Regions from separate parts of the Romboutsia sp. 1001285H_161024_C4 genome, predicted to be linked through region 2. Evidence: riboswitches for the same ligand, from Rfam matches in the RefSeq annotation. Region 2 holds a riboswitch; the other holds the start of a gene.
What was found. A riboswitch is a leader RNA that binds a small molecule or an ion and turns the genes downstream of it on or off. The one in region 2 is predicted to bind glycine.

Region 1 (7,167 bases), 190 kb from region 2:
GATAGTATAGAGAGTACATATAATAAAAAGGAATTAGAAAAAAACTATATAAATAAAGTTAGGGCTAATTTAAAGGATGAAGTAAAAGACAGTGAATATTACTTTATACAAGGTTATATAGACTATAGTATAAATGATTATAAAAGTGCAATAAAAAATTTTGAATTAGCCAAAAAGGATATAAAAAATTCTAAGGATACATTTTTAAAAGTATACAATTATATACTTTTAAATAATTGTCTTTTAGAAGAAGGCAAAAGTGAAAATTTAATAACTAATGCTAAGAAGGCAATTACATATATAAAGGAAGATAAGTCATATAAAAATAATAGTAATGTAGTTTGGGAAGTAATATTTCCATTAAGTTATAATGCAAAAACTAAGGATGAATCAATAAAATTACTAAAATCATATATAGAAGAAACTAGCAATTTAGATATAGAGACTAAAATGGCATTAAGGGGAAATTTAGCTATAATATATACTATGGATAGAAAGTATGGCAAAGCTATATATAATTATTTAGATGTTATAAATTTAGCAAAGAAACATCCAAATATAGATAAAGCTGGTGTGTATGAAGCTAAAGCATATACTTTTATAGGTAATATAGTATATGAATTAGGTCTGCATAAAGAAGCTATAGATTGGTATGATATGGCAATAAATATAAAAATACCAAATAAATTAAACAATGCAGAAGCAAAGGTAAATACATATATAAATCAGATGCATGCATACTTAAGTATCGGTGATTACGATAAATGTAGTGATGTAGTAAATGAGACAAAAAAATATATAAAATATCTAGATAAAAATGAACAAGATGATGTAGAAATTCTTCTAAATTATAATATAGCCAATATAAATATACATAAAGGAAATTATGAAGAAGCTAAAAAATATATAAAAAAAGGTTCAGAGTTATTAAAAGAAGATAAAGTAGAATATTTTATTCATAAAGATATTTTCTTAGGATTATCATATGCAAGTATATTAAAAGAAGAAGGAAATTATAAAGAAGCTTTAGATATATATAATAAAATACTAAAGCTAAAAAATGAAGGTGCTAAATATATAGAAATTGATATCTATTCTGATATAGCTGAAATATACAGTAAAATAGGAGATCTAGAATCATATAAAAAATACAATGAAATACTAAAAGAAAAGAAAGAATCTTTAGATGAAATTATAAAAAATGATTATATTGAATATTCAATAAAGGCATATGAAAATGAAGTATTAAAAGAGAAAGAGAAAAACGAACAAATAAAAGTATTAATTATGACATGTATAGTAGTAATATTAATTATTATTTTAATAGCAAGAATAGTTCGTGTGAAAGCATTAAAAAAATTACACTATCAAGATAGTATGACAGGTCTTTATAATAGGAGATATCTAGATGATTATGAACAGAGAAATATAAAGAAACTAGAAGAAAAGGAAATTTCTATAGTATTACTAGATATAGACTACTTTAAGAAATATAATGATAATTATGGACATATAGAAGGAGATAAAGTAATAAAAGAAGTATCAAATTCAGTTCTTATGAATATTAGAAAGAAAGGGATAGGAATAAGATTTGGAGGTGAAGAAATAGTTATTATACTAGAGGACACTAGTGAAAATGAAGCCATAGAAATAGTAGAAAAAATACAAAAAGATATAAAAAATAAGGCAATAGAACATAAGTATTCATTAGTTAATGACATAGTAACTACAAGTATAGGTATATATACTAAAAAGAAAAATATGAAAGAAGATATATATTTAGCAATAGATAAAGCAGACAAGGCATTGTATGAGTCTAAAAATAATGGAAGAAATAGATATAGTATATATAATTAAAAAAGTAATGAACTTTTAATTATAAAAATTATATTAAATTTTAAATAAAAGCCCTTAAAATGATATTAATGTTTTAAGGGCTTTTATTTAAAATTTGAATAAGTATGAAGGAATTTATATGTTAATATCTAATATTGTATAAAGAAAGGTATATGATAAACGTTTATCAGGGGGATTATATGGAAAAAACAAAAGTAAGAAGAAAGCCAAAGTGGCTAAGAGTAAATTATGAACGTCAATCTATAAAAGAGATTGAAGTTATGATGGAACAGTTATCATTAAATACAGTATGTAAAGAAGCAAAATGCCCTAATTTAGGTGAATGCTATAAAAAAAGAACAGCTACATTTATGATAATGGGAAGTCAATGCACTAGAAATTGTAGGTTTTGTAATGTAACTAATGGTAAACCTCAAAATCTTGATATAAATGAACCAGAAAATGTAGCAAAAGCAGTAAAAGAACTAGGATTATCTCATGCAGTTATAACAAGTGTAACAAGAGATGATTTAGAGGATTGTGGAGCTAGTCACTTTGCAAAAACTATAGAAGCTGTGAAGAGTTTAAATCCAGATACTACTGTAGAAGTGCTAATACCAGATTTAAAAGGTATCAAAGAAAATTTAGATATAGTTATAAAAGCAAATCCTGATGTAATAAATCATAATGTCGAAACTGTAGAAAGATTATATGATACAGTTCGTCCAGAAGCAATATATGAAAGAAGTATAGATGTTTTAAAATATGTAAAGGAAGTAGCACCTCACATATTAACAAAAACTGGTATAATGGTTGGCCTTAGTGAAAGTGATGAAGAAGTATTTAAGGTTATGGATGATGTACTTAAGGTAGGATGCGACATATTTACAATAGGTCAATATCTAAGACCATCAAACAAACACATAGAAGTTTATGAATACGTAACACCAGAAAAATTTGAAGAATATAGAGTGGTTGGAGTAGAGAAAGGATTTAAGTATATAGCAAGTAGTCCTTTAGTTAGAAGTTCGTATAATGCACAAGAAGCTATTAAATAGACAAAAGGGGATAAAACCATGATATATGTAGAAAATAATTCAACTAATCCATACTTTAATTTTGCACTAGAGTATTATCTTATAAATGAGAAAGACTTAAAAGATGATGTTATATTTATGTTTTGGAGAACAAATCCAACACTTATGATAGGAAAATTCCAAAATACAATAGAAGAAATTAATGAAGATTATGTAAAAAATAATAATATAAATGTAGTTAGACGTATAACAGGTGGCGGAACCATATATACGGATATGAATGGATGGCAATTTAGCTTTATAACTAAAAACTATAATGGAAATGGAATAGACTTTAAAACATTTACAACACCAATTATTGAGGCATTAAAAAGTCAAGGAATAGATGCATACTTTAATAGTAGAAATGATTTATTAGTAGATGGCAAAAAATTCTCTGGAAATGCACAATGTGTTAAAAATGGATGTAAATTACACCATGGTTCTATACTATTTGACACTAACATAGAGGAAATGGTAAGAAGTATAACTATAGCTGAAGATAAGATAATATCTAAAGGAATAAAATCAGTTAAAGATAGGGTTGCAAATCTTAAAAACTATTTAAAGGAAGATATGGATAGTTTAAAGTTTAAAGATATAATGCTAGAGAGTTTACTTAAAGAATCTAGTGGAGTTTATAATTTAACAAAAGAAGATATAAAGAGAGTAGAAGAAATAGCTAAAGAAAAATTTGAAACTTGGGAATGGAACTACGGTAAATCTCCTAAATTTGAAATCACTAAAGGAAAAAGATTAGATGGAGGAAAGGTAGAATTTAGGATTAATGTAGATAAAGGCATAATAAAAGAATGCAAGATAAATGGAGACTTTTTTGGAGAGGGCGAAATAGAGGATATATCAAGTTTACTATGTGGATGTAGATATAATAAAAAAGATATATTAGATATATTAGAAAATATTGATATAAATAAGTATTTCTATAGAGTGAACAAAGAAGAACTTATAGAATGTATAATATAATTTTAGATATAATAATAAAAAACCTGTATCAATAATATTGATACAGGTTTTATATTTAAAATAACATATATAAAATATAAGTTATTAATGTAATTTATTTATATATTAATAGCATAAGAATCTTCTTTTTTTAATTTTAAATAATTCATATAGGTATTAGTTTCAGCTATAACTACAGGAGTAAGATAAATTAGAGCTATAAGGTTAGGTATAGCCATAAGAGCATTAACAATATCCGCAATTATCCAAACCATTTCAAGTTTTAAAAATGACCCAATAAGTATCATTAAAACAAAGACAACCCTGTAAGCGCTTATAAACTTAATACCAAATAAAAACTCAAAACATCTTTCTCCATAATAACACCAACCAAGTATAGTAGTAAAAGCAAATAAACTTAAACTAATAGTTAAAAATAAAGGTCCAATATGTGGAAGAACACTTTCAAATGCACTTTGAGTCATAAGAGCACCATTTAAATCTCCTTTCCATACACCAGATAATATAAGAGAAAATCCAGTAAGAGAACAGATTATCAAACTATCTATAAATGTCCCAGTCATAGATATAAGACCTTGCTCAGCTAGATGATTAGTTTTAGCAGCAGCTGCTGCAATTGGAGCACTACCAAGTCCAGATTCATTAGAAAATACACCTCGAGCAATACCATTTCTAATAGCCATAGATACACTAGCTCCCATAAATCCACCTATAGAAGATGTAGGTGTAAAAGCACTTTTTAGTATTAAGATAAATGTAGATGGTATTTTATTAAATGAGCCTAAAATAATTAAAAAGCACATTAGTATATATACAAAAGACATAAATGGAACTACTGTAGATGCTACTTTTGAAATATTTTTAATACCTCCAAATATAACTAAGGCTACAATTAATGTTAATATAATTCCAGTTATTTTAGGATTAATTCCAAAACTTCCATTAATAGAATCAGTTATAGAATTAACTTGAGTAAATGTACCTATACCTAAAAGAGCAACTAAAATACCACTTATAGCAAAGAAAATAGCAAGAGGTTTATACTTAGATCCCATACCATTTACTATATAGTACATAGGACCACCAGAAATTTCGTTTTTTTCATTTTTAGTTCTATACTTTATAGCAAGTACTCCTTCAGCATATTTAGTAGCCATTCCAAAAAATGCTGCAACCCACATCCAAAATAATGCACCAGGACCTCCTATTTTTAGAGCAGTAGCAACACCAACTATATTTCCAGTACCAACTGTAGCAGCAAGAGCAGTGCATAAAGCGCTAAAGCTTGAAATATCTCCACTACCATTATTTTCTGATTTAAATATTAATTTTAAAGCAGTAGGTAATTTAGTTATTTGTAAAAATCCAAGTTTAAAAGTAAATAATATACCAGTACCAACTAATAGTATTAGTAAAGGTGGTCCCCATATAAATGAGTTAATTTGAGATAAAACATCAATTAAATTCATAAAAATACACTCCTTATATATTCGCTTATTTTTTAAGCGAAGTGAATTTTATGCCTTAATAAATCAATAAAGGAAAATGAATTAATTGACAGGAAGATAAGATATTTAGAAATTTTTAATTTTCTAAATAATAAGAATAATAATTGCTTGAATAAAAAAAGCCAAGTCTTAAGACTTAGCTCTGGATAAACTACAACTATAAAACTATACAAAAAGTAAGTATAGTACATAATCCCTGTCCTTTTGCCTGAGAGATTGAGCAAAATTGCCTTGCCCCTTCGGCGCCTATATAGGTCTCTCCAGAGTTCCCTAAGCTTTACAGTCCTACTTATAAAAGTACCTGAGAGTGCGACTCCTTCGGTGTGTCAAAATGACATCTCTTCTATAAAGCTTCAATCGGGTATTGATTTGTTATTGCATTTGCTATAATAGTACAAAAAAAAATATCAAATGTCAAATCAAAAAAAATAAAATTAAAAACTTTAGCTATATAAACTAGATATTTAAAATCTTAGGATAATTTCTACAATATATATTTTTTGACTTAATCAAACTAGAATAAAAATATGTTTATTGAACAATATAACTAATGAAAATTAATTAAAAGGAGATATAAAATGAAACCAAATCCAGACGATAGAAGAGACAATGTTGAGAAAATACAATGTAATATAAATCATACTCTAAAAAATATTAGATTAGCAAATGAAATGATTGAAAAAGTAGATAATCCTGAAGAAAGAAGAAAATTAGAGGAAAAAAATAAAAGAAGAGAGGAATCTCTTAGTAATATGCGTAGTGAAATAAAAGAAGAAGCTAATGTAAATAAAAATGAGTATAGATAATTAAAATATATAATTTATAGTTAGACATAAAAAAGGTAATAAGTATGTACTAACATAAACTTATTACCTTTTAAAATATTAATCATCTAAACAAGCCAAACCTCTATCGTATAAAAGTTCATTTAATTTTAGAATACCGATTCCTTTGTTTACACCAAATATAATTACAGCATCTCTTAAATTTTTAGAATATAGCTCACCACAATCTGCAAGTCTTAAAGCTTTATTAGTTTCTTTAATATCTAGACTTGCTCCGATACAAAGTTTGATAACTTTATCGCGACTAGGTTTTTTACTTCCATTTAAAATTTGATAACCATAAGTTCTATCTATACGAGCATTTTTTATAAGTTCACTTTTAGTAATTTGTTTATGTTTTAAAATATCTTCAAAAAATGTTTTGAACTCTAAGCCTTTATATTTATCATAGATATCTACTAGATACTCATCTAAGCAGCTTTCATCTTTTATATTTTTTAAAACGCTCATTAACTCTATTGTTTCATTATTCAAGCTATTACCTCCAATTTATATAGAAGATTGTTTCATATAAAGTTGTTTTTTTACAACTATAGTATTTTTTCTTTTAAATAAATTATCTAAATAATTATAATAAGTACCAGGTGTTATTATACCATTTATTGCTATTAAATCTAAACCTATAGAACCTACGATAGTATCTGCAAGTCTTACGCAATTTGCTGTTAGAGTAAAGTATGTTTTAAAATACCCAGATTTGAATTTATAAAATTTACAATTAGTATCTAAAAACATTAGATTTGTTTCATCAGTATACTCCTTAAATGGATCTTTCTTTGAATTACATTCCCAGTGAATACAATTGTTTTTAATAGATGATATTTTATCTTTAATAGCATTATGTTGAATTTTATTTAATGCTAAAGTAAACCCTATTAGAGAACGATTGCATTTAGAATTTATAAAATTAATATATTT
Region 2 (7,167 bases):
CCAAACTGAATATCTCTTATAAAAATTTTACCTAACTCAAGACGCATGCTTGCACCCCCTAATTATTTAAGTTTTAAAAAACTAAAATTTATATTTCTCAACTAACTCAATATATAACCTTTAATATTTATCAAACTAGTTGTAAGTAACTATTTTATATAAATATTAAAGGTATTTCTTTATCATTTCTTCTATATTAATCTTAGTTGCATCATATTTTGTAACCTCATCTATTTTTTGACCATCTTTGTATATAGCTATTGTTGGAAGTCCTAATATTTTTTCTTTTATAGCCAATCTTCTAGCTTTTGTTGTATCTAGTTTACAGAATTTAAAATTTTCCTTATATTTATTAGCAAGTTCTTCAACCTCTGGAAGCAATGCTTTACACGGTTCACACCCTTCACTCCAAAAATCTACAACAACTATACCTTCATGTTTTAAAACTTCTTCTTCAAAGGTGTTTTTATCTAAAATTATCATTCAAATTCCTCCTTTATAATTAAATAGTTGATTTTTCTAAATTCCATTCTTTACTTTCTATATATTTTTCAACACTTATTGTAGCTATAGCTCCATCATTAGTAGCTGTTACTACCTGTCTTAAAGCTTTAACTCTGCAATCTCCTGCTGCAAATATCCCTTCTATATTAGTCTTCATATCTTCATCTGTTATTATATAGTCATTTTGGTCTGTATCTATTTTATCTCTAAATATTTCTGTTTCTGGTTTGAGTCCTATGAATACAAATACCCCCATTGTTCCATCTTCTTCATCTGCTTCATATTCACTTAATTCACCTGTTAGAATATTTTCAAATACAACTTTTTCTAATATTCCATCACCGCATAATTCTTTCACAGTCGTATTGTGTACAAATTCTATATTAGGATTGTTTTGTGCTTTTTCTGCTATTGATTTGGCACAAGTTAGCTTTTCATTTCTGCCCCAAAACTTTTGCATTGTTCCACCATTCTTGCTATTAACTTAGGTCTACTAGCATTTTCTACTGAACCTGGATAGTTAGCAACATCATGAGTTGTTACTATTTGTCCTCCAGCTTTTCCTTTTTCAAGTATAAGAGTTTTTAACTTTGCTCTTGCACCATAAAGTCCTGCCGAAAGCCCTGCAGGCCCTGATCCTATTATTATTAAATCATATATATCTCCTATAAATCCCTCCTTTATAGTTATTTTTTTAACATTTTTATAGATAAATATTTTATTATTTTGATACAATCAAATATTATTTTTAATTTCTATAATATATATTGAATTCTTTCTAATGTATTACTTAAAATATCTAAGTCTATGACTCTAAAGTCATCTATTACATTATCTGTCCAATTAGGTGTTTGTTTATTATTTTGAAATTTATTAGAAATGTATATTGCTTCTTCAATTAATAGTACTGAATTTGTATCTAACTTGTTTGATTTTTTTAATATTATACTTCTGTATGGAGTTTCATTTAGCTTTATACTGGAATACATCGGATGTGATAAAAGTTCGTAACCTTTGTGAATTAGATTTCTACTTTCTTTTAAAATTTCTAGATATGTGTCTTTATATATTTTACATTTTTATGCTTTATTTTGTTTTTGACAATAGTATTATTGGTTATTATTATTATAAAAATCCTCTCCTTTTTAAGTCTATTTAATAAAAAACAGAGAAAACAAATCCCATTTGTTTTCTCTGTTAATATAATCTTCAGAGTTCCATCTGAATATAATATTTTTACCTGAGAATTTCATTTGATTAAATTAGGATTTAATCAAACTTGTACCTTCGGTCACTTCTTTTTAGAAGTAATCTCCTATATCCTTCAACCGGAATGTTTAATTTTTTTATACTTTCTAAGTTAAGAAAAGAAACTTTCTATTTAAATTTCAATATATTTTTCTGTAAATATTGCTACATATTTCTACAGTATATATATTATAAAGCTTTATCATCTATACTATCTAAATAATTTTTAATAACATCTATAATACTTTCTACACATCCATCTTCAAATGGAGATTTTAAATCACCTATCTTTACTATTTCTAAGAACGACTTTGTTCCTCCAACTCTACATATGTCTAAATAATTTTCCCATCCATTGATTCTGTCCACCCTCATTTTTTTCCAAAACTGTAATGCACATATCTGAGCTAATGTATAATCTATATAATAAAATGGATTTTTAAATATATGTCCTTGCTTAAACCACCAAGTTCCTTTTTCTAAAAAATCATTATCTTCAAATATTCTATGTGGTAAATATTTTTTCTCTAGTTCTCTCCAAATATTTTTTCTTTCTTCTTTAGTCATATTAGGCTGTTCATATATATAGTGCTGGAATTCATCTACTACTATTCCATATGGTATAAACTTAATAGCTGATGATAGATGAGTAAATTTATATTTCTCTGTATCTTCTTTAAAGAATAATTTCATCCAAGGCCAAGTTATAAATTCCATACTCATAGAATGTATTTCACAACTTTCATAAGTTGGGAAGTTTATTTCTGGCATATCAATCCAAGTTGACATATAAAGCTGAAAAGCATGACCTGCTTCATGAGTTAATACATCTATATCATCTAATGTTTGATTAAAGTTCGAGAATATAAATGGAGATTTATAATCTGGTATATATGTACAGTATCCACCTGCTGCTTTACCTTTTTTAGTTACTAAGTCCATAAGTTCATTTTCTAGCATGAAATTAAAGAATTCTTTAGTTTCATTTGATAGCTCAGAATACATTTTTCTTCCATTTTCTATTATGTATTCGTCACTTCCCTTAGGTGTTGCATTCCCACTTAAAAACTCAAGGTTTTCATCTACATATGTAAGTCTATCTACACCTATCCTTTTAGATTGTCTTTCGTAAAGACTATTTGCTACAGGTACAATATAATCTAAAACTTGTTTTCTAAAGTTTTTTACCATGTCTTTGTTGTAATCAGTTCTCATCATTCTTATATATCCTAATTCTACAAAGTTGTCAAAACCAAGTTTTATAGCCATATTATTTCTTACTTGAACTAATTTATCAAATACTTCATCAAATTCATTTTCTTTTTCTTCAAAGTAATTGTAATATGCCTTAGATGCCTTTATCCTCATATCTCTATCTTCACTTGACATAAATTTTAAAAGTCCAGATAGGTTTCTTTCTTCTCCTTCAAAATGAATTTTAGCAGATGCTAATAGTTTTGTATATTTAGAACAAAGCTTATTTTCCTCTTGAAGGTCTTTTATTATTTCGCTACTAAAAGACTTTAAATTAAAGCTTGCTATATTTATAAACTGTCTTCCAAAATCTTTTTGAATATCTTCTTTAAATTTTGAGTTTACTACTGATTTATAAAAAAGTGAATTAAGTTCTTCATATAATGGAGAATATTCGTCCCAATACACTTTTTCCCTTTCATAAAACTCATCTTCAACATTTATACTATGTCTTATAGAACATAATGTACTCATAGTTTCTATATTATTTCTAATGCTATTTAGTTTATCAATATTTTGTCTTTGCTCTTTGTAAGTTTTTGAATTTTCTATATTATTTATTATTTCTATTATTTGATTTTTACTTTTTTCATAATTTGGTCTTTCATATTCAAAATCTGAAAACTTCATTGAAATATCTCCTTTATTTATATTTATTTTTAATATTTATATTATAGCATACACTCTTTTTTAATTTTCTCTATATAAATTCTGCATATATTGATATAATTATAACTATCTTTATGTAAATATCATAGGAGGATTATATGTATAAATTAATAGCACTAGATATTGATGGCACTTTATTAAATACCGAAAAAAAAATAACAAAGGAGGTTTTTGACTCTATCCAAGAAGCTAAACAAAATGGGAATAAAGTAGTTTTATCTACTGGTAGACCACTACCTGGTGTAACTCCACTACTTGAAGAGCTTAATTTAACTGATGAAGGGGACTATGTTATATGCTTTAACGGAGCTGTTGTTCAAGAAGTTAAAACTAAAAAAGTTATATCTAATATAGAAATGAATTATGATGATTTTAAATCTATATATGAACTTTCTAAAAAACTTAATACTTATCTTCATATAAGTACACCACTTGATGTTGTAACACCTAACAAAAAACCTAGTAAATACACTGTTTTAGAATCTGATTTAAATAAAATACCTTTAGTTTATAAACCAGAAGAAGAAATAGATGAAACTATGACATTTTGTAAGGTTATGATTGTTGACGAACCTGAAAAATTAGAAGAAATAATAAAAAATGTACCTCAAGAATTTTTTGATAAATACACAGTTGTTAGATCTGCTCCATTTTTCCTAGAATTTTTAAATAAAAAAGCTAATAAAGGAAATGCGCTTAAAGCTTTATGTAAAAATATAGATTTATCTATAGATAAAGCTATAGCTGTAGGTGATGAAGAAAATGACAAGCATATGATAGAGTATGCAGGCCTTGGTGTAGCAATGGGTAATGCTCGCGATAGCATAAAGAATATTGCAAACTATATAACTAAAACTAATAATGAACATGGAGTTGCACATGTTATCAATAAATTTTTACTAAATAAATAAGTATTAATATTAATCATGTAATATAATTCTTTCTTTGTGGATATAAGTCGCTTTATGTAAACTAACTTATATCCATTCTTTATATATTCATATGCGTTTAAGTTCTTGTATTACATTATTTTTTATTATTAAATGTTATATCTTTGAGTTTAAATTCTCTTTATTTTGTTATCTTCCTAGACAATGTAGCTGTCCAAATACCAACCATAGTAACACCTAAAAGCATTTCTATTGCAGATAATAAAGTACTAAAAAATCCTACTGGAGTTATATCTCCATATCCAACTGTTGTAAAAGTTACTATACTAAAATACAATGAATTAATGAAGTCTTTATTTATAGAAGATACATCTATATTTCCCATTAATGCACCTTTATAATTTATAAATTCTCCACCTATATTAAGACCTGTTATCATGTATAATATAGCAAATACCAATACAATTTCTAAAGATGTTATAAGCGCATATGTTGGACGTTCTCCATAACCACAAAGTGCCCAGTATATTATGGACTTTAACTTAGCTATTCCTTTTAAACCATCTTTCTCTATTAATTTAGCTATATAATAATATTCTCCACCTATGTTTAATAATCTATTAGCTTCAAATTTTGTTGATATATCCTTATATACCTTGTATATATCTATACACTCATTCTTATCTTTTTTCTTTAAGTCAACTTTATCTATAAATGTATGCTCGTCAAATTTACTTAAATAATAATCTTCAAAAGATATATCTAAATGCTTTGGACGTAATATTTTAATAGCACTTAAATCACTGTCACAAATTATAACCTCTTTCATTATGCATTTATTAAATATAGAACCATTTAGATTACTTTCCTTTATATATACATTTTTTAAACTCATGCTTTCAAATTTTGTTTTTTCTATATTACTATTAGTAAATCTAACATCTCTAAACTTACATTCATCTTTAAATATATTTATATCATCTTTTTCATTATAGAATTTACAATCTTTAAATATTACATTTTCAAAATCACATTTAAAAAACACATTTCCTATAAATATACAACTTATAAATTCTATATTTTCAAACCTACATTCTTCAAATTCACAATACAATACTCTTAAATTTTTTAACTTTTTTTCATTTCTTTCTTTACTAGAAAATTTACCAATACTTTTTTTGTGTATTCTTAAATTATATAGCTTTTCTTCATCATATATATTATATAAATCACTATAATCTTTATTTTGAGTTTCTATTGTATATATTTGTTCTTTTTCTATTTTAAAATTTAACTTATTTATATATTTCATTTCTTTCTTCATTTTTTCAAGTTCGTTGTATGAATCTTCTCTTACTTTCTCAAAATTATAAGTTCTCATTTCATCACCCTAGTTTTAATTAATATAACATAATTACTTTATTTTTTTATAAAACCCTTTATTTATAGAATATATATCACTATTTTTTAATATATCTTATAAAGAGTGTTTATCAATGAATTCTAAGTTTCACTATATATTGTTTATTAAAGTATATAAATTATTGGAGGTTACATATGAATAAAAATGTTGAGAAACTTAAAGAAGTATTACCAAAGAAATGTTGTTCTTATTGTACTCATCTTTCTCTAGATGGTCCTGATGAAAATTACAAATATAATATAAAATGTATATTGCTAGATTCACCACCTAACCTATATAATGATTGTGATTATTTTGAATGTGAATATTCTAATCTAACTAGCTTTGACTTAGATAATCTGTATAGTGAATATTTAGAGGCATGCCTTAAAGTTAAGTATAAGGAATACTTAAATAGCATACATTGGCAAATATTTAAAGATTATGCGCTTAGAGAAAATGATTATACTTGTTCTATTTGTGGACAAGAACACAACTTAGATGTGTATCATATTAATAAAAATTTAGGCAGAGAGACTCTAGAGGATGTTGCAGTTTTATGTGACAATTGCCTAGAATAAATATATACCTTAAATGGATTAAATCTTTAATTTTTTCACATACTAAATTAGATAAAATTCTAGGAGGTATATTAATTATGAATGGAAATTTAGTATGTTTAGCATCTACATGTTTTTATAATAAATGCAGTAGTTGTTATGCTAACGGTATAAATATCTCAGGTTCTATAGCATCAAATACAAATGGTACCCACTGTCTAACTTTTGAAGATATAAAAAATGCAACTTTGACTAACTCAACTAGTAATGAAGACTATGCTAAAACTCACAATATAGCTTGCCAGGCCAAAGAATGCAAACATAATGACGAAGGCTCTTGTGTTGCATTAAATGTTCAAATAAACAACGAAAATCAAAGTTGTGAAACATTTTGTCCTAGATAATAGCTATAAATAGATTAACTATAATTATTAAGTTGTAATATATAAGTTATATTTTCTTTTATTTTTCACATACTAACCTAGAAGATAATTTTAGGAGGAATGTAATTATGAATGAAAATTTAAATTGTTCTGCAACTAACTGTATGTATAATAATAGCAAAAAATGCTATGCTGGAGGCATAAATGTTGCTGGTAGTAGAGCAGATTCTACATCTCAAACTACTTGTTCAACTTTT

Region 1: it holds a riboswitch for glycine, as region 2 does, so the genes downstream of both, I1959_RS02060 (alanine/glycine:cation symporter family protein) here and I1959_RS15390 (GrdX family protein) in region 2, are expected to answer to the same signal.

Annotation. Positions count from the first base shown of each region.
Region 1 is NZ_JADNAJ010000001.1:404,024-411,190, forward strand. It holds gene I1959_RS02045 (tetratricopeptide repeat-containing diguanylate cyclase) at 1-1,857, shown strand, start outside; gene lipA (lipoyl synthase) at 2,037-2,894, shown strand; gene I1959_RS02055 (lipoate--protein ligase) at 2,913-3,896, shown strand; gene I1959_RS02060 (alanine/glycine:cation symporter family protein) at 3,995-5,365, opposite strand; glycine riboswitch at 5,591-5,678, opposite strand; gene tlp (small acid-soluble spore protein Tlp) at 5,983-6,210, shown strand; gene I1959_RS02070 (XRE family transcriptional regulator) at 6,289-6,723, opposite strand; gene I1959_RS02075 (HdeD family acid-resistance protein) at 6,739-7,167, opposite strand, start outside.
Region 2 is NZ_JADNAJ010000001.1:215,358-222,524, reverse strand. It holds partial or broken gene I1959_RS01165 (glycine/sarcosine/betaine reductase component B subunit) at 1-47, opposite strand, end outside; gene trxA (thioredoxin TrxA) at 166-483, opposite strand; partial or broken gene I1959_RS01155 (NAD(P)/FAD-dependent oxidoreductase) at 503-1,173, opposite strand; gene I1959_RS15390 (GrdX family protein) at 1,260-1,526, opposite strand; glycine riboswitch at 1,723-1,832, opposite strand; gene I1959_RS01140 (M3 family oligoendopeptidase) at 1,942-3,636, opposite strand; gene yidA (sugar-phosphatase) at 3,774-4,586, shown strand; gene I1959_RS01130 (ion channel) at 4,747-5,946, opposite strand; gene I1959_RS01125 (hypothetical protein) at 6,123-6,548, shown strand; gene I1959_RS01120 (DUF1540 domain-containing protein) at 6,626-6,931, shown strand; gene I1959_RS01115 (DUF1540 domain-containing protein) at 7,039-7,167, shown strand, end outside.